Regions from separate parts of the Desulfovibrio sp. Fe33 genome, predicted to be linked through region 3. Evidence: predicted binding sites of a transcription regulator. Region 3 holds the regulator's gene; each other region holds the start of a gene.
The links. The regulator sigma-54, encoded in region 3, starts transcription at its own class of promoters, with help from an activator protein. The targets are predictions, from matches to a motif close to CTGGCACGGNNNNTGCTT.
Positions count from the first base shown of each region.

Region 1: a site for sigma-54 is predicted at 4,306-4,323, ahead of PSN43_RS11980 (flagellar hook protein FlgE). Genes of this name have one in related genera too.
Region 2: a site for sigma-54 is predicted at 3,057-3,074, ahead of PSN43_RS02895 (NifB/NifX family molybdenum-iron cluster-binding protein). Genes of this name have one in related genera too.

Region 1 covers NZ_JAQKGU010000009.1:27,248-33,743, forward strand. The annotation lists gene PSN43_RS11955 (nitroreductase family protein) at 1-742, shown strand, start outside; gene PSN43_RS11960 (3D domain-containing protein) at 849-1,343, opposite strand; gene PSN43_RS11965 (hypothetical protein) at 1,645-2,907, shown strand; gene PSN43_RS11970 (Hpt domain-containing protein) at 3,011-3,355, shown strand; gene PSN43_RS11975 (OmpH family outer membrane protein) at 3,551-4,114, opposite strand; gene PSN43_RS11980 (flagellar hook protein FlgE) at 4,418-6,031, shown strand; gene PSN43_RS11985 (tetratricopeptide repeat protein) at 6,159-6,496, shown strand, end outside.
Region 2 covers NZ_JAQKGU010000002.1:14,441-20,936, forward strand. The annotation lists gene PSN43_RS02875 (YbaY family lipoprotein) at 1-17, opposite strand, end outside; gene PSN43_RS02880 (tetratricopeptide repeat protein) at 274-594, shown strand; gene PSN43_RS02885 (HD-GYP domain-containing protein) at 597-1,280, shown strand; gene PSN43_RS02890 (Mrp/NBP35 family ATP-binding protein) at 1,670-2,545, opposite strand; gene PSN43_RS02895 (NifB/NifX family molybdenum-iron cluster-binding protein) at 2,658-3,008, opposite strand; gene PSN43_RS02900 (sigma-54 interaction domain-containing protein) at 3,164-4,495, opposite strand; gene hypB (hydrogenase nickel incorporation protein HypB) at 4,682-5,341, opposite strand; gene PSN43_RS02910 (hydrogenase maturation nickel metallochaperone HypA/HybF) at 5,357-5,713, opposite strand; FMN riboswitch at 5,858-6,005, shown strand; gene ribB (3,4-dihydroxy-2-butanone-4-phosphate synthase) at 6,132-6,496, shown strand, end outside.
Region 3 covers NZ_JAQKGU010000003.1:62,379-68,874, reverse strand. The annotation lists gene PSN43_RS05430 (PTS sugar transporter subunit IIC) at 1-129, opposite strand, end outside; gene PSN43_RS05425 (PTS sugar transporter subunit IIB) at 158-622, opposite strand; gene PSN43_RS05420 (PTS sugar transporter subunit IIA) at 633-1,070, opposite strand; gene rapZ (RNase adapter RapZ) at 1,073-1,954, opposite strand; gene PSN43_RS05410 (PTS sugar transporter subunit IIA) at 1,973-2,422, opposite strand; gene hpf (ribosome hibernation-promoting factor, HPF/YfiA family) at 2,425-2,964, opposite strand; gene rpoN (RNA polymerase factor sigma-54) at 3,001-4,410, opposite strand; gene lptB (LPS export ABC transporter ATP-binding protein) at 4,648-5,373, opposite strand; gene PSN43_RS05390 (LptA/OstA family protein) at 5,374-6,177, opposite strand; gene lptC (LPS export ABC transporter periplasmic protein LptC) at 6,218-6,496, opposite strand, start outside.

The sequences.
Region 1 (6,496 bases), on a different contig from region 3:
CCTTATCGTCGAGGACCGCGAGGGCTTTCCCAAGCTTCGCCCCGCCGCCAAAAAAACCTGCATCAACTGCGGCCACTGCGTGGCCGTCTGTCCTGTGGGGGCCGTAACGCTGCCCGAGATGCCCGTGACCGCCGGGCTGTCCCCGGCCCAATGCGCACCGCTCGACCGTGAGCTCAAGATGACGCCCGAACAGGCGGACCAGTTCCTCAGCGGGCGTCGCTCGGTGCGTACCTATAAGGACAAGGTCGTGCCCGGGGAGGTCCTCGAGCATCTTTTTTCCGTCTCCGGGTTCGCGCCCAGCGCCAAGAACGGCCAGCCCGCGCGGTGGATCGTCACCCGCACGCCCGAGGCCACCCGCCGCCTGGCGGGCATGACCGTGGACTACATGGCCACCAACTCGATTATGCCCGGCGTGGTCAAGAACTGGGCGCGCGGCGTGGACAAGATACTCCACGGCGCTCCCCATGTGGCCGTGGCCCATGCGCCCGAAGACGGCTTCAACCCGGCCGAGGACTGCGCCCTGGCCGCCGCCTACCTTGAGCTGGCCGCCCATGCCCATGGCCTGGGGGCCTGCTGGGCGGGCTTCCTGATGGAGGTGGCCGAAGGATGTTGCAACATCCGCCGCGAGCTGGGCATTCCCGAAGGGCATGGCGTATACGCCGCCCTGATGCTCGGCTATCCGAAGTACCGCTACAAACGAATTCCCACCCGCCGTCCCGTGGAGATAGGCTGGCTGGATTGATGGGAACGTCCTCCGAAGCCCGCTTTGGGCTCGGATGACGCGAAATCCCATGAGAAAGGCCCCGCTCGAAGCAATCGAGCGGGGCCTTTCTCTCGCGTTCCGTCGGCTAGATGTCGAGGAGCGCGGCCTTGATGTTCTTCCTCCCGAACTCGCGGGCCCGGGATTCGTCCCACATGAAGATGTCGATGCGCTGGTGGTAGCGCTTGTTCATGAGGTCGTTGATTTCGAAGATGCCGTAGCCTTCGATGCGGACCTTGCGGCCGAAGACCCATCCCTGATCGAAGAGGTCGCGCGACACCGCGATGGTGCCGGAGCGGACCTTGCGCATGGACGCCGCGATGAGCGGGTCTTCGTCGCATTGATCGGTGGAGGGGTTGTAGGCGGTCACGGTGACCGTACGCACCGGGGATCGGTTTTTGGCCTTCTGGAGGAGGCGGGCCTCCTCGACCAGTATCCTGCGCGCCTCGGCGGTCTTCTGGACCAGCTCAAGGCGGTGTGTCAGGTCGTCGATTTTCTGTTGTTTCACGACGACGACTACCGCCAGGATCACGAGGGTCGCGCAAAGGACCGGGGTGAAGGTGTAGTTGAAGAGTATTCGCATATAGGGAGTGCTCCGTTGTCGATTTTGGTTTGTGGCATATAATGACCCAAAAAAATCTTGTCAACGTCAAAGCTTTTTCGATGCAAGACGTAGGCCTTTTTGTCGTAACAAGCTGATATCATAGATGATAAAAAAATAACGTCTCTGTGATTGCCGGATGGCGTCAAGAAAGCGGCCCGTATTTTCGGGCGGTTAGAGCGCCGTTATTTTTTTGGGTGAAATTATTTCTTGATATAGAATATCGCTTTCAATATAGTGTTGACGAACAGAAGGCGTGGTCAGAATTTTATCAAGGATAATAATGGATTTGACGATATTCAGAATGCTCCCCGCATCCAGCGGGGATGCTTGCCTGCTGACCACCCGTCGGGGAACGTATCTTTTCGACGGCGGGACTCTGCGAGGCGATCTGTCCGGAATGTTGCGCGAGAGGCGAGTGGGCAAATTGCGTGTCGCGGTGTGCACATCCGCGTCGCCGGAGAGGCTTGGCGGCATTCTCGAACTCATGGAGAGCGGTTATCCGGTGGGTGAGTACTGGCTGCCTGACAGCCTGCGCGCCCTGGCGGAAGCGGCCCGCGGTTTCGACGGCGGGTTCCCGGACTGGTTCGTCCGGTGCGGCTGGTCCGTGCCGGTGGAGGCGTCCTTTCCCATGCCTAACACCATGTCACCGGTTCAAGGGGGACATCCGTTGAGCGCGTGCGCTGAGCTGGCGCTGCTCGGAGCGGCCGCCTGCACGGGCCGTCTGCCTGCCGAGCCGCGACCGCTCTCTCCGGCGGAGACGTTTCCGGCCGTGTCGAGAATGCTTTTGTCTTCCCGGGAAGCGGCCGGGAACGACGGCCTGGTGCGAATGTGCCTGGATGCTCTGGACCGCAAGGGGGGGCAGGACCTGTCGGCGTGCGCCGTGCTTTGCGGCAGGCTGCTGGCCGATCGCGCCGAGGGGCTGGCTCCGTCGACGCGCCGGGTGGCCAGACAGGCTGGAATGACGCTCGCTCTGGCCGTTATGGCCGAGGGGCTGCTGGCGCGCGGCGACATCCGGGTACGCTGGTTCAGGCAGACCGGGCGGTTGGAGGAACATCTGGTAGCGCGGCATCCCGTCATGTGCCTGAATGGCGTGGAAGCTCGGGAGATAAGGACGGAGCCGTTGCGGGTCTCGGCTTCGGCCATGCTTCAGGCGGCCCGGCGCATTTCCATATCCGGGAACGGGCTGGTCTTTCGATACGGAGACGCGGATTGCGGCGTCCTGGTGTGCGGCAGCTCAAGATTATCCTTTTTGGGACGGCGCGGGTTCCTCTCGCTTGCCCGGCCCACGGTCATAGCGGCTCCGCAGCAGGGAGACTCCGGGGGCGAAGGCGCTTACGGCCGGATTCGGTCCGCCGATCCGGGGGCCGACGTTTGGGTGCGAGCGAATGGCTTCCGGTCCCGGCGGGTGGCCGAGGGCTTTTTGAGGCAGCCGATCCGTTATTGTCTGCGCAACTGCCGGAATCGGACGATGCAGGAAATACTGCTCGTCTTCGATCGGGGCCGGTGGCGTCATCTGGCCGGAGGCCCTTGCACCTGCCCCTAGCCGCGTCGGGGCGTTCTTCGTTCTGCCGTTGTGGGCCCCTCTTCCCAATTTGTATGCGGAATGGTATTAAAAGTGGCCATATAAAACGAGAGGGGGGGGGACAATGAAGGATTTGTTCGATGTGGATCATTTCCTGGACAGCGTTGTCCAAGACAGGGGACTGGCCGTCGTCCTTGTCGAAGCCTTCATCGAGGATTGCCCGAAACGTGTGGCCGAGTTGACCAGGGCTCTGGCCGAGGATGACACGGACAAGGCGGGCAAACTGGCTCATTCATTGAAAGGGATGTGCGGAGTGGTCCGCGCCGGTGCGTTAAGCAGGCTGGCCCTGGCGATGGAGTTCGCAGCGCAGGACGGCGATCTGGACAGTGTGCGGAAAAGGCTCGGGATGTTTATCGAGGAACTGGATCAGGCCATGGCGCTCATGGAGGATTTCACAAGCCGCTGTTGAGACCTGTAAGCCCGCGCCGAAGGCGCATACATGGGATGCAAGGGTGCGAGCCCTTGCCCGCCGGAGGCGGAATCACCCGACAATTGCCGCGAAGCGGCTTTCACCCCTGATTTTTTTGCAGGGAGCGAACGGAATAGTTCAAAAAAAAAGGCCTGTCCGCATTGGACAGGCCTTTTTTTGTCAACGGGTGGCCGGCTATTTCGTGGCCTCGCCGCCCTCGGGAGCGGTCTTGGCGGGTTCCTCGGCCGGAGCCGTTGCGGCTTCCGGGGCCGGGGTTTCGGCCTGGGGCGCTTCGGGACGGGTGAAGTCAACCTGCACCTTGTCCATGGCAGCCACGATATCCTTGGTGATGTCCACGCTTTCGCTGGACGAGATTATGGCCTGCCTGCTCAGGATCAGGGTCAGTCCCTTTTCTTTGCGGTAGTTGTCCAGGACTTCGTTGAACTTGGCGTCGACCAGGCCCACGACGCGCTGCTGTTCGGCGGTCATGGTGTTTTGCAGTTCGCCCATGGCCAACTTGTAGGCGGCCACGTTCTCTTCGGTCTGTTCGGCCTGCATGGCTTTGTAGGCGGCCTCAGCCTTTGCCTGGAGAGGCTTGCCCATTTCCTGGAGGTGGGCCATGGCCTCGGTGGCCAGCTTGTTGTCCTTGAAGGCGGCAGCCTCGTCCACGACGCCTATCTTGACCGACGGTTCCTGGTTGCAGGCGCTCAGGCCGAGTACCAGGGCCGCGACGAGGAACAGGGGAAGAATCCGTTTCATTGCCATATCTCCATTGTTTCGTTTGAAGTCGGTTGGATCTTAAAGTCGCGCAAGACTACTCGCGCCGGGGATATCTGGCAAGGGAAACATCGAATAGCCGGTTGCGGCGGCAAGGTTCGGACGAAGCTGGCGCGGCAGGAAGTTCCGCCGTTCCATTCCTCTTTTCCTCTTGAAAACATGGCGGATTCCTGCTGGCACACCCCTTGCTGTATATCCCATCGAGAAGGCATCGGGAACTTCTTGCCGGGAAATGGGTATTCCGGCGGTTCCCGCGAGTTCGGCCTGCGCCGAATCGGAGGAAGTATGGGTTTCAGCAGCATGTACGTGGGAGCCACCGGCGTGGTGGCCCACAGCCAGGGAATGCAGGTCCTGGCCAACAACCTGGCCAACGTCGGCACCATCGGCTACAAGCGCTCGGACATCTTGTTCGGCGATCTCATCAGCCAGCAGGTGGCTTCGGGCGGCGCTCTGTATGAATCCGGCTCGGTCCGAACCAGCCAGTTGGGCAAGGGCGTGGGCGTGTCGTCCATCCGGGGCGATTTTACCGAGGGCGCTTTGTCCGGGACCACCACGGCCACGGACCTGGCCATTTCTGGCGAGGGCTTCTTCGGCGTCAACGATCCTTCCGGGACCATCCGCGGGGCGTCCCATTATACGCGCGCCGGAGATTTCCGTTTCGACAACGAGGCCTATCTGGTCAATGCCCAGGGATACCGTTTGCAAGGGTTCGCCTATGACCGGGAGACCGGGCAGTTGGCGGGCGGCGTGTCCGACGTGCAACTGCCTTTCGAAGACGTGACCGTGGACGGCCAGACCGCCCGCGTGGTCAGGTCCTCGCCTTTGGCCACCTCTTCGGTTGAGGTCGTCACGCGGCTGGATCATTCGGCTTTGAGCCAGATATCCGACGAGGAAAATCCCTTTTTCGCCATGCTCGGGGCGTATTCCGCCAACAGGACCGGTTCGGACTCCCCCTTCGGCGATGCGCAGGCGCAGTATTCCACGGCCGTGAACGTGTTCGACGAGAACGGCAACAGCCACGAGATGACCGTCTATTTCGATCCGGTGCCCACGGCGGGTCTTTCCAACGCCGTGCCCGGCTACACCTATTGGGAATACCTCATCGCCATGCCGGGCGATTCGGACGGGTCGGCCGCTCAGGGCACTTCCGCGGCCGGACTGGCCGGGATGGGGGTTTTGACCTTCAACGACAGGGGCGCGCTGATCAACCAGTCGGCCTTCACTCTGGACCGCGCGAGCGCATCGGGAGAAGGCGGCACGGACCCGGCGGCCTGGGTCCCGGCCGAATTCAGCGAGGAGGGCCTGGCGCAGTTCAACTACACGTTCGCCAGCAACGGCGGAACCGGAAATATTTCCTACGATTTCGGGATCAACTCCGACACGGCCTCCTGGTCGGGCGGGGCCGTGACATCGGCCGCCGACATCGGGACCAACGCGGACCTGCTTCCGGAGATGGACTCCATGAACCGCGACGCCCGCGTGACCACCAGCTACGATCTGCCGTCCTCCACCCTGTTCAGTCTCCAGAACGGCTACTCCTGGGGGTATCTCAACTACGTCAGCGTGGACGAGGAGGGTGTGCTCAGCGGCCACTTCTCCAACGGGCAGAGCGAGGAATTGTATCAGGTGGCCGTATACAAGTTCAACAGCCCGTGGGGGCTCCAGCGGGACGGCGGCACCAATTTCGTTGCCACCGAGGCCTCGGGCGAAGCCATTCTCGGCACGGCCGGGGACCGTGGGCGGGGGCTCATTAATCAGAATACCCTGGAAGAGAGCAACGTGGACATGGCCAGGGAGTTCTCCAATATGATCGTGACCCAGCGCGGATACCAGGCCAATACCAAGGTCATCACCACTTCGGATTCGATTTTGAACACCCTCATTTCGATCAAGCGCTAGTCCTTTTTTTCATCGCAACGCGGGGCGTCGTCCGGTCGGTCCGGGCGACGCCCTTTTTCGCGCCCCGCCTTGAATTTCCCGGATAAAGCGGATAGTCAGAACGTGATCCGCCAACAAGGAGTTTCACGTGACGGAGACAAGCGACGCCCGCAGCCGGGAGGCCGTCATGGCCCTGGTCCGGGAGGTGGAACGGGAGGCCCCGGGCGGGGCGGAATCCCTGTACATGGCCGCCATGCTGGCCGATGCGCCCCTGCCCTACGATTTCGCCCTGTCCGTGGAGGGGACCATGCACAACCCGGCGCTGGTCAACCCCGCCGCGGCTTTTTTTGCGGCCACGGCCATGATGACCCCGCTCATCGAGCGCGGGCTGGTCGTCGCCGACCCGGACGCCCAGGTCTTCACCCTGCCGAGGGATGTGCGCGAAACCCTGCGCGAGGCCATGGACCGGGATCAGGCGGCCGAATG
Region 2 (6,496 bases), on a different contig from region 3:
GAAAATCGGCGATGCATGGGAAGCTCCATATTTTCCCCATGCTACGCAATTCCGTCATCGCGCGCCAGTGCCCGGGTGAATGTGGTCCTGTTTGGAAAAAATGCAGAAAGTGCTTGAAAATGAAAATCGATTTCAATATAAGTCCATCCATGTCAGCCATCCAGACAACGGGAACCGTTTCGGTTCATGACGATTCCTTCTTCTTTCGGGAACGATGTATCGGCCGGTCCGCCACGGGCGCGGCCGGATAACCCAATCCCAAGGAGAAGTCGTATGAGCTCGTTGAAGAAACTTGGTATGCTCAATCGTGAAGGAATGCGGGCCTGCAACGAAGGCCGTCCCGGCGACGCCCTGTTTCAGTTGACCCAGGCCGACAGCCTGGCCCGGTCCCTCAACTCGCCCCTGCACGAAGCCAAGGTGCGCAACAACATGGGCCTGGTCTATCAGGTGTCTGGCAAATACGAAGAGGCGCGCGTCAGCTATCGCATCGCGGCCAGCCGCGCCGTGGAGGGCGGAGCCGAAGGAACCGGCCTGCACCGGGTCATCATGACCAATCTGGGTTCCCTTCCCGCCGCCAGAAGCAGGGCCGTTTAGTCATGGACGCATTTCAAATGGCTCCGGCGCCGACCGTATCGGTGCCGGAGCCGTCCTTGAAGCCTCTGGATTCGAGCGATTTTCTTCCCACGACCCTGCATCAGTTCGCCCTGTCCCTGGGCAACGCCATTGACGCCAAGGACCCGCATACTTCGATGCATTCCGACGAGGTGGCCGAAGTCTCCTGGGTATTGGCCCTGACCATGGGAATCCCTCCGACCAAGGCCGCCGCCATCCATGTGGCCGGGCATCTGCACGACATCGGAAAAATCGGCGTCCCGGATTCGGTCCTCAGGAAGGAATACCCGCTCACTACGGCAGAATGGCAGGCCGTGCGGCATCATCCCGAAGCGGGAGCCGCCATTCTCGAACCCGTGGCCGCCCTCAACCGTCTCGGCGTGGTGGATATGGTTCTGCATCACCACGAGCGTTGGGACGGCAAAGGATACCCCCACAGGCTCCAGGGCACGGCCATCCCGCTTGGCGCACGCATCATCAGCGTGGCCGATTCTCTTTCCGCCATGCTCCAGAACAGGCCCTACCGGCCCGCGTTGACCATGGACAATGCGTGCCGCGAAATCTATCGGTGCGCCGGAACGCAGTTCGATCCCCGGGTGGTGGACGCCTTTCGTCTCGCCTCGGGCAAAATTTTCAAACTTCTCCCCACCATATCCACCCACGACTGAAATTCTTGACGGCAGGCCGAGCCGATTGCGCTTTGTCGTCGGCAGGCAGCCGGGGCGCTGCCCCGGACCCCGCCAGGGAACCTTTTGAAAAAGGTTCCCTGGACCCTCCAAAACTTTTTGTGTCGCCTTCGGCGAAAGGGCTCATTAAACTATTTATTAAATGAAGCTGAAGTTTCGACTCCCGCCCTCAAACAAAGTCTCAGAGCATCCCGCGAAGCGGAGCCAGAAAGTTTGGGAAAAGAAGGGGATGGGGGTCCGGGGGAAGGGGAGGAAAGAACCCTTTTCAAAGGGTTTTTCCTCCCCTTCCCCCGGCCGCCGGAGGCGCATCAACAAGAAAAGGCGGACGCGCATTGCGCGTCCGCCTTTCTTGTTGATGAAGCGACAGCCGACTACGCCTTGGGCGGGTCGGGGAGAGCGAGGACGGGGGCAATGATCTTTTCCATGGCCTTGCCGGTCGCGGTATCGCGGTGGACTTTCATGAAGGGGTAGCCTTCGTCACCGGAGTCTGCCACGGCCGGATCGAGGGGGATGCGGCCGAGGAATTGGACGCCCGATTCCTTGGCGAGGGCTTCGCCGCCGCCGGATTTGAAGATGTCGTGGACCTTGCCGCAATCGGGGCAGGCGAAACCGGACATGTTCTCGACGATGCCGAGCACGCGGTTGCCCACTTCGCCGACGAAGGACACGGACCGGCGGACGTCGTCGATGGCCACGCCCTGGGGGGTGGTGACGATGACGGCCATGGCGGTGGGTCCGAGGGTTTGCAGGGTGGACAGGGGCTCGTCACCGGTTCCCGGAGGGCAATCGACGATGAGGTAGTCCAGATCGCCCCACATGACGTCTTCGACGAACTGCTTGATGAGGCCGATCTTGACCGGACCGCGCCAGATGACGGCCTGGCGGTCGTCCTGGAGCAGGAAGCCGAGGGACATGACCGACAGGTTCTTGCTCCAAGGCACGGGTTCCATGACATCGGCGCCGATATGGGGCTGCTGGCCCTTGAGGGAGAGCAGGCGAGGCACGCTCGGTCCGTGCACGTCCACGTCGAGCAGGCCGACCTTCTTGCCGGCCAGAGACAGGGCCACGGCGATGTTGGCGGCCACGGTGGATTTGCCCACGCCGCCCTTGCCGGACATGACCACGATCTTGTGCTTGATGCGGCTCAGGGTCTTTTGCAGTTTCTGGTCCTCGGGCTTGTCGCAGCCCGTGGTGCTGGTACAGGTTCCGTCAGGCGAGGCGGAGGAACATCCTTCACAACCACTCATACTATTCTCCTGAAAAACGGCGACCCGAAGCCGCCTTAGAGGTACATGCAGGTCCCGAACCGGCGAACGGTCGCGGCCGGGTCACAGAGAGATAACCATGGCCTGAAAAAAGTCAAACCGCCGCTCCGGGCATGGTCAATTCGGCCAGTCCGTCGTGGAGATAACCTTCGAGCACTTGGTTTTCGGTGCCGGTAAGCCAGGGGATGACCGTGATTCCGGCCCGCTCCAGGGCGTGCCGGGTCCGGTTGCGGATGGCCCCGCACAAAAAAATGGTTACCCCGCAGGCCAATATGGCGGATGTCCTGTCCATAGGGTCCTTTGAGGGAAGGGATAGGAGGCCTGCGGGGTAAAATTTATCGTCACGTATTTCAAACAGCTTGTATCCGTCCGCGTTCTCGCACACGGAGGCCAGTCGGTCCTGGTAGCACGCCAGGCAGATCAGCTTGGCGGAATCCGTCTTCATCGTCTCTCTCCAAAAGTCCGGCAGGACCCGAACCAGTTGTTTTCCAATGAGCATGGATTGTGCCAAATAAAAATAGTAATAAATTCAGTATCTTGATTTTTCATAGGGTTGCGAAGAGGGCGAATTAATCGCCTGAAATGAAGAGTAATGACGAATTATTCGCCCGGATCGGGAGCGGTTAAAAGGCGGCGCAGCGTGTCCTTGGTGATGCCGAGTTCGCGGCAGGCGGCCATGCGTTTGCCGTTGTTGCGTCGGACGGCTTCCATGGCGGCGCGGCGTTTGATGGCGTCCATGGTCCCGGACAGTCCGTCGGGCGCGTCGCCTCGGGGCTTTGCGGGGTGGAGGTATTCCGGCAGGTGCTCCACCTGGATGAACCCGTCCGGGCAGAGGATGAAGGCGTATTCGAGGATGTTTTCAAGTTCGCGCACGTTGCCCGGGTAGTCGTGGCGCATGAGCACATGCATGGCGTCCTCGCTGACGCCCCGGATGGCCTTGTTGCGCAGCCCGTTGAACTCGGCGAGGAAGTGGTCGATGAGCAGGGGCAGGTCTTCCTGGCGTGCGGTCAGCGGGGGCAGGGTCAGGGTGACGACGTTGAGCCGGTAGAAGAGGTCCTGGCGGAATGTCCCTTCGGCCACGGCGTCTTCGAGATTGCGGTTGGTTGCGGCCACCACGCGCACGTCGGCGTGTTCAGGCGTGACGCCGCCCAGGGGCTCGAAGGTCTTTTCCTGGAGGAAACGCAGCAGCTTGACCTGGAGGTTCTGGGGCATGTCGCCGATCTCGTCCAGGAAGACCGTGCCGCCGTCGGCCAGCTCGAATCTGCCCGGTTTGTCCGTGCGCGCGTCGGTGAAGGCCCCGGCCTTGTAGCCGAACAGCTCCGACTCCAGCAGGGTGTCGGGCAGCGCGCCGCAGTTCACGGCGACGAAAGGCCCGTCCTTGCGCGGACTCAGGGAATGGATGGCCCGGGCGAACAGTTCCTTGCCGGTGCCGCTTTGGCCCAGCAGCAAGGTGGTGGCTTCGGACCGGCTGATCTGCGGCAGGATGCGGAAAATTTTTTCCAGGGCCTGGCTGCGGCCCACGATGTTCTCGAATCGGTAGATGTCCTTGGCCTGTTGCCGCGCCACGTGGATGTCGGTCAGGTCTCGGAAGGTCTCCACCCCGCCGATCACGTTCCCGTCGTTGTCCTTCAGCGGCGAGGCCGAGATGGCGATGGGCAGGGTCGTGCCGTCGGAGCGGATGATGAAGATGGATTTGTTGACGATGCGCCCGCCCTTGCGGATGCAGGACTTGAGCGCGCACTGGCCGTCGCACAGGGAGGAGCGGAACACGTCCCAGCACTTGCGCCCCAGGGCGTCCTCGCCGGAGATGCCGGTGATCCGTTGCGCGGACTCGTTGAAATAGGTCACGTTCCAGTCCGCGTCCACGGTGAATAATCCGTCGGCGATGGAAGCGAACACGGCTTCAAGGGGGAGGTCTTTGGGAAACGACATGGGAAGATTCTACATCCGCCCGCTCGCCTTGCCAAGGGGCTATGGGCGAAAAATTCGCCCACACTCTTTCGCGCCGTGCCTGGCTTGTTCGGGGAGAGGAACCGGGCATCCCCGGCGGAGGGCGTGCATGAAAAAGGCCGCCCTGAGGCGGCCTTGTTGTTCATCGTCGGGTTGCAGCCGTGTCGGCTACAGCTTTTCGGCGCGCTTCTTGCGCAGCCATTCGTACCACTGCTCCATGTTTTCGCCGGTGCGGGCGGAAATGGGCATGACTTCGATGTCCTTGTTCAGCTTCTTGGCGTGATCCTCGGCCTTTTTGAGGTCGAATTCCACATAGGGAAGCAGGTCCACCTTGTTGAGCAGCATGACTGCGGAAATGTGGAACATGAACGGGTATTTTTCAGGCTTGTCGTCGCCTTCGGCCACGGACAGGAGGGTGACCTTGTAGTCTTCGCCCACATTGAACTCGGCCGGGCAGACCAGGTTGCCGACGTTCTCGATGAAGAGAATGTCCAGGCCGTCGGTGTCGATGGCCTGGAGCGCGTCCATGACCATGCCGGAATCCAGGTGGCAGCCGCCCTCGGTGTTGATCTGAACGGCCTGCGCCCCGGTGGCGGCCACGCGCTGGGCGTCGTTGTCGGTCTGGAGGTCGCCTTCGATGACCGCCATGTTGAACTCGTCCTTGAGGTCGGTCAGGGTCCGTTCGAGCAGGGTCGTCTTGCCCGCGCCCGGCGAGCTCATCAGGTTCAGGCACAGGATCTTCTTGACCCGAAATTTCTTCTGCAACTCGTCAGCCAGCCTGTCGTTGGCCTCGAGAACATTGCGGACTATGGTCACTTCCTTGGACATGGTCTCTCCTTGTCTTTATTGCTGGTCGTCCACTTCGATGGAGTCGATGAGCAGTTCCTTGCCCTCCAGCACCTCGTGGCCCAGCAGGGCGTTGCACTTGGGGCAGGGCATACATCGGGTGTGCTCCGGGCTGAATATCTCGCCGCATTCGCCGCAGGCCACCTTCACCGGCACCTCGATGACTTCGAGCTCGGCCCCGTCGAATTCACCGCCGGGAATGAGCGCTTCCCATGCGAACTGGAGGGATTCCGTGACCGCCCCGGCGAGCCTGCCGTTCTTGATGGTCACTTTCGTGAGCTTTTGGCCTTCATATTTGACCATCTCTTCGCGCAGGATGCCGAGGATGGATTCGACAATCGACATTTCATGCATGGAGAACGCACTACACTGATTTCCCTATGGTATCAAGGGGGTTTTCCTCCTTCCGGCATTGCACTGGCCTCCAGGGTGAAATCCCCTATGAATTGTGTCCGTATTGGTTGACTTGCGAGTCAGTTGGGGCATATTACCAAACCAACTTGTTCTCAGGGCGGGGTGGAAGTCCCCACCGGCGGTGATCTGGCTTGCCAGTTAGCCCGCGAGCGCCTCTCCGGGTGGAGAGGGACGAGCAGACCCGGCGTAAATCCGGGGCCGACGGTCATAGTCCGGAATGAAGAGAATGAGGCAGTCCTACAGCCCTTGCCCGGCGGTCTCCGCTCGCGGCACCGACTGTCGCGACGAGAGCCGCGGCGCTCGTCGGTCTGTCTATGCGCCCTGATTCATTCATAGTCTTCAAAGGAGAAGAAAGATGATGGATCAGCCTTTACTCAAACAATTCGGCGGTCCCATGTCCCGTGTCGAGCACGCCTTGGCGGCCCTTCGGGGTGGCCGGGGCGTCCTGGTCACGGACAACATCGAACGCGAAAACGAGGGCGACCTCATTTTTGCGGCCGAATTTCTGACCGTTCCCCAGATGGCCATGCTCATCCGCGAGTGCAGCGGCATCGTCTGCCTGTGCATGACCGAGGAGAAGATCAAGTCCCTCGGCCTGCCCATGATGGTCGAAAACAACCGCAGCCGGTACAACACCGCCTTCACGGTATCCATCGAGGCCGTGGAGGGCGTGACCACAGGCGTATCGGCGGCGGATCGCCTGGCCACCGTCAAGGCGGCCAT
Region 3 (6,496 bases):
GGTGGTAAATTCTCCCGTAGCGGCGCCCCAGAAGAAACCCACCACCAGAGGGCGTTCAAGAAGCCCGATGCTTAGCGCTGATCGAAAGAGGGAGAAGAGGGCAAAAAAAAAGCGACCAGAGCGAACCAGGCGAAGGAGTGGTGCAAAATCATGGCGGCTAGAACCTCACCTGTATGGGATCATTGGGAACACATCGAAAATCCAGTTCAACGCCCTTCCGGTTGAGGTGCCTCAAACAGGTCTCGTCTTCATCGGACAAGGCCACACTTGGGGAAATCTGCCTTTTGCCCGGGCTGTAATGGACATTCCCGATGTTGAGCACATGAAAGCCGAAGCCGGAATCGAAGGCCCGGCGCGCGTCGGAACAGTTGGAAAAAAGTATGATTGCGGCGTATTCGCCGGGATTGGAACTCAGCTTGGTAACGGCTTCAGGCACTTCGTCCACGGTGATGAAGGAGCTCTTCACCGCCTGGGGAATGGCCAGAGACATGATCTCTTGCTGCAAAATGTCGTGGGCCAGTTCATCGTTGGCTACGATGACGGTCCTGGCTCCGGTGTACGGCAGCCACGTCTCGATGATCTGGCCGTGAATCAAGCGGTTGTCGATACGAACGAGAGTCACGGCTTTATTCCTACTTCTTTGCTTTTTTACGCAGCATCGCCCCGGCGACCTTGATTCCCTGCTGACCTGCGACCATGGCCCGTTCGGCCAGTTCATGCAACTGCATGGATCTCCCTTGCAGGGCCGCCACGAGCATGGGCAGATTGACGCCGGTGATAACCTCGACATTTTCCGATTTCATAAGCGACAGGGACATGGTCGTGGGAGAACCGCCGAACAAGTCGGTGAGGGCCAGGACGCCCTTCCCCTGTTCAAGAGACTGGATGGCCTTTCTTACGCCCTCCAATGCCTCGTCCACACCCTTCTGCACGTCGATCCCCACGGCCAGGCAGTTCACCTGGGGACCCAGGACCATCTCCGCCGCCTGAAGCAGGGTTTCGCCGAAAGTTCCGTGCGTAACCAGCACCACGCCGATCACGCCTTCCTTTTTTTCAGTCTTTGCAACCATGTCTAACCGAGTTCCATATGTCGATGTTCAATCGATACTGTATACCCTTTTTCCTTGAGTGTCGCCAGTACCGACTCGGCAACGGATACCGACCTGTGTCGGCCTCCGGTGCAACCCAGCGCCAGAGTTATCCTGTAGCGTCCTTCGTCTGCGTAAAGCGGAAGGATATAAAGCAGAAATTCATGAAACCGCTTGATAAACCCGCTCCCGGCGGGATTATCGAGGACATAGTCGGACACGGCCTTGTCCATGCCGGACAATGGGCGCAGCGACTTGTCGAAATAGGGATTAGGCAGAAAACGGAGGTCAAAGACCAAATCAGCCTCGGACGGCACGCCATACTTGAAGCCGAAGGTGATGATGTGCACCCGCATCCCCATACGCACGTCTTCCAGGGCCGACCATTTGGTTTGAATGACCCTGCGCAGATCGTGGATGGAATAGTCCGTGGTGTCCAAGACCAGGGCGGCTTGGGAACGCACCGGCTCAAGGAGCTGCTTTTCCTTTTCAAGGGCCTGTTCCAGCCCGAGATTACGGCACTCGAGCGGATGCGGACGGCGAGTCGTGGCGTAACGGCGAACCAACTCGGCCATCTTAGCCTCAAGGAAAAGGACTTGCGGCGTGATGCCGAGTTCCCGGAACCCTTCCAACGCCTGTCCCCATCCGTCAACGAACTCGAACTGGCGAAGGTCCATGCCGAGCGCCAGGCCACGGTATTTGGTGTCGAATTTGAGAATGAGATCGGCGAGTTTGGGCGACATCTCGGACGGCAGTCCGTCGATACAAAAGAACCCGAGGTCCTCAAAAACCCGAAGTGCGGTACTCTTGCCGGAACCGGAAAGTCCGGTAACGATGACCACGGGGAATGAATTGTTCGACGTCAAAGGAGCCCACCCTTCGATTTAGACGCTTTTGAGGAGAGACCAGAGGGCCTCGAGATCTTCGGCCGCAAGAAACTCCTTGCGAAATTCCTCGTCCTTGAGAAGGCGGGATATCTGGGCCAGGACGCGCAGATGCATACCCGCCACCTGTTCCGGCGCGAGCACCAGGAAGAAGATATGGCAAGGACTGTGATCGAGCGCCTCGAACTCCACGCCCTTCCGGCTGCGCCCCACGACCACGATAACCTTCTCCAGGTCCTCGAGCTTGCCGTGCGGGATGGCGATGCCATCCCCGATGCCTGTGGAGCCGAGTCTTTCTCGATCGAGAAGGACACGGACCGCCTGGTCCGTGTCCATCTCTGGATATTGCTCGCCCAAGGGGGCGACTAGTTCATGCAACACGTCCGATTTGTCTTCGGACTGCAATTCGGGAAGGATCAACTCCTTCGCCAGGTAGTCACTGAGTTTCATGCTTAGTTACCGGGGTCGATCAGTCCGTAATCGCCGTTCTTTCTCTTGTATATGACGTTAACGCCTTCGGTTTCCGAATTGCGAAACACCAGGAACTCGTTATCAAGGGCATCCAGCTGCATGGCGGCCTCGTCCACGGACATGGGCTTGGGCTCGTATGCATCGGTGCCGACGATGGTGGGAGCGGAACCGCTGCCGTCCTCGAAGGACAGGTAGTTCATCTGCACCATTTTATTCGGACGCGCCTGTCTGGGGCGGTTCTTCATCTTTTCCCGCATCTTGCGGAGCTGGGCTTCCAGCTTGTCCAGGACCATATCAATGGTGGAGTACATGTCTTCAGAGTCTTCGTAGGCCGAGATATGAATGCGATCCGAATTCAGGATCACATCCGCCTTATGGCGGAACTTATCGACCAGCAGGTTGACCTGGAGATCTGCCTCCGCATCGGAAACGTACTTTGCTACCTTTTCAAAACGCTTTTCCGCGTACCCCTTGAGGTGATCGGAAGGCTCGAAATTCTTGAAAGTGAAGCTGATGTTCATACGCTGCCTCCTGGTTGTGTTTGCGGCAAGCAGAATCTAGAAATACTGCTTGCGTTTCGAAGACGAAGGAATGCCCATGGCCGAGCGGTATTTGGCGACCGTGCGCCGGGCGATGTTCACTTCCAGCTTTTCCTGGAGGATTTCGCCGATTCTCTCGTCGCTGAGCGGTTTCTTCGTGTCTTCTTCTGAGATCATTTGCTTGATGAGCGCCTTGACGCTCTCCGAACCCACCTGGGAACCGTCATTGAGGTCCAGGGCCGAATTGAAGAAGAACTTCAACTCGAAAATGCCGTGAGGAGTCGAAACATACTTGCTGGTAGTGATCCGGCTCACGGTGGACTCGTGCATCTCTATATCTTCTGCCACCTCCTTGAGGATCAGGGGTTTGAGCTTTGTCACGCCTTCCTCGAAAAAGGCTCTTTGGAATCCGACAATGCTTTCGACTACTTTATACAGGGTTCGCTGCCGCTGGTACAGACTTTTCATCAACCATGCGGCGGAACGCATCTTTTCCTGGAAATATTCCTTTTCCTTGTCGGCAGCGCCCTTCATGGAATCCATGTAGAAGGTGTTCATCTGCAAACGGGGCATACCATCCTCGTTGAGGATGATGACGAAGTCGTCACCGTATTTGTAGACGAAGACATCAGGGCTTACGTAATGCGGCTCGGTGCTGGAAAAGCTGGCGCCCGGCATGGGGTCAAGGGTCTGGAGCAAATCCAAATAATCCTTGAGCTCCTCCATGGAAATCTTGAACTTGCGGGCGAGAGGCTTATAGCGGTTCTTTTCCAGGTCTTCCAAGTGGTCCTGCACCAGGGAGACAAGAATCGGATCGTCATAGCCCAGGACTTCCATCTGGACCAGAAGACACTCCTGAGGAGTGCGCGCCCCCACTCCCACCGGGTCGAGATGCTGGATGCGGGTGAGAACGCTCTCGATTTCCTCTTCGGAAGCCTGAACCATGGCGGCTATCTCTTCCATGGAAGCCTGAAGGTAGCCGTTGGAATCGAGATTGCCCAGAATGACGTCACCAATCGCCAACTCGCTTTCCGTGAAGCTGGAAAGACGCATCTGCCAATTGAGATGGCCTTCCAGGGAAGGCTTGGAAGCGAGCCGCGCCTCGAAGGAAACACCCTCTTCCGGCATTTCCAGGTCGCGTGACAACGCCTGCTTGGAAGTGGAGGAAAATTCGCCGAGATAGTTCTCCCAATCCGCGTTCCGAACCAACTCCTCTTCCGCCTGGGACTCGGTCAGGACCTCGGTCTTGTCGGGCACCTCGGTTTCCGTTTCCGTTTCATCCAGGAAAGGATTCTCCAACAATTCCTGCTGCACCGTCTCCAACAGTTCAAGACGGGAGAGCTGCAGCAGCTTGATGGCCTGCTGCAACTGAGGCGTCATGACCAGTTGCTGCGAGAGCTTGAGCTGTTGTCGAAGTTCCAATCCCATGATTCGTCACTCACTTAGGGTTGTGTTTATCGGCTGACGGATAAAGAAAATTTTTTTACACAGCCTGCCATTTCTTTCGATTGAACTATGCCACAACGAATTAAAGGATGCAACACCATGGTGATAACATCCTGTTTCTACTGCCAATCCATCGGGCACTATATGGCATGAAAAAAGTGTACCAACCTTTGGGTACGGTGTAAATCGAGAAAGCTAAAAAAAGATTCGGTCTTTGGATTAGAGCCGGAAGTCTTCGCCCAGGTAAATCTGGCGGGCTCGGCTGGACTTCACGATATCGGTCGGAGCACCTTCCAGGATGACCGTACCCTCGTAAACGAGGTAGGCCCGGTCGCAGATATTCAATGTTTCCCGAACGTTGTGGTCGGAAATGAGGATGCCGATCTCCATGGACTTGAGCACGGAGATAATCTCCTGAATGTCGATAACGGCAATGGGGTCGATACCTGCGAACGGCTCATCGAGAAGAATGAACTGTGGGTCGAGGATCAGCGCCCGGGCTATTTCCAGCCTGCGGCGCTCGCCGCCGGACAGGAACATGGCCGCCTGATCCGCCAGCTTGGTGATGGTGAACATCTCAAGCAGCTCGTCCGCCCTGGCCCGCTGCTCCTTGGAAGTCATGGAAGTCTGTTCGAGGATGATCTCCAAATTCTGGCGCACGGTCAGTTTCTTGAAGATCGAGCTTTCCTGCGGGAGGTAGCTCACCCCGAGCCTCGCGCGTTCGTGCAGAGGCTTGTCCGTAAGCTCCTTCCCGTCAAGGGTCACAACTCCGGTGTTGGGCCGCACGATGCCTACAAGCATGTAGAACGTCGTGGTTTTTCCCGCGCCGTTTGGCCCGAGCAGACCGACGACTTCCCGGGGGTGAAGCTCAATGTTGATGCCGTGCACGACCTCTTTCTGGCCGTACCGCTTGGACAGGTTGGTTGCGCGAAGACCTTCGCCCATCTATTGCACCTTCACGTTGCCGGGAGTCATGAAGATGGCCTTGACGCGCTGCTCGCCACCGATGACCTCGGACCGGTCGTCCTTGATATGGAAATTGATGACTTCGCCCGTCAGGGAATTGGGACCGTCCTGCAATTTGGGATTCTGCTCCATCTTGAGAAGCTGCGGACCGACCATATACGTCAGCCTTCCGCAGGTCCCCTCGGTATTCCCCTTCTTCGCCCGGACATTACCCTCGGCGACAATACGCTCAATGCTGTCGGCCGAGAATTTTCTCTGCCCGCTCGCCAGAAGGTAGGCCGAAAGCTTGTCGGCCCAAAGGGTAAGCTCGCCGTGAATGGCGACCACATTGCCCACAAAGGAAATTATCTTGCCCGCCTCGTCGTAGGTCATGCGATCGGACGTGATCTTTACCGGCACACGGCTTGGATCAATGCCCACCTGCACCGGCGCGGGCGGCGGAGTCACGGCAACAGGCGCCTTGACCTCGCCTTCGCCGGAGTCGAGTTTCGGAGCGGCAGCGGGCGTCGGCTCAGCCTTCTTCACCTGGACTGTCTTGAAATATTTTGCGTTGGCATACCCGATGGCTTTGGACAGGTCCCGCTCCTGTTCTTCAAGCTTGAATACGGCCACCCATCCATTTTGCGGAAAGTCGGTCCTCACCCGCTCCCCCTTGGTCAGGGTGACCACATGAGCGGAACCCGGCGCAGGCTCCTTGCGGACATTGAGGTTGACAGTGGCTTCGGACACATTACCCCAATCCTGGGCCATGGCTCCTGCCGGAACCAGGAGCAAAACCAGCATCAGCAAAAGAACCGTTTGGCGAACCGTATTCAGCAACGTCTTATTCCTTGTCGTCTTGCAAAGGGCTTCCATCCAGCCCTTCGGGGGCCAGCAACGCTTCCACGCCGCCCGCGGCCACCAGTTGTCTCGTGACAAGATCGATCTCCAGGGCCTTCGCCTGGACGGTCATGTCGGGACGACGCAACGAAACGCCGCCCTTGAGGTACACCTTACCTATCGCCCCCACATAATCAAGCTGCTGCGCGTCCAGGGCCAGATCTCCGAATCGACCGCGAACCCTGTCGTACAACGTGAGGTTGTCATTTCCCTGGTCCACCTC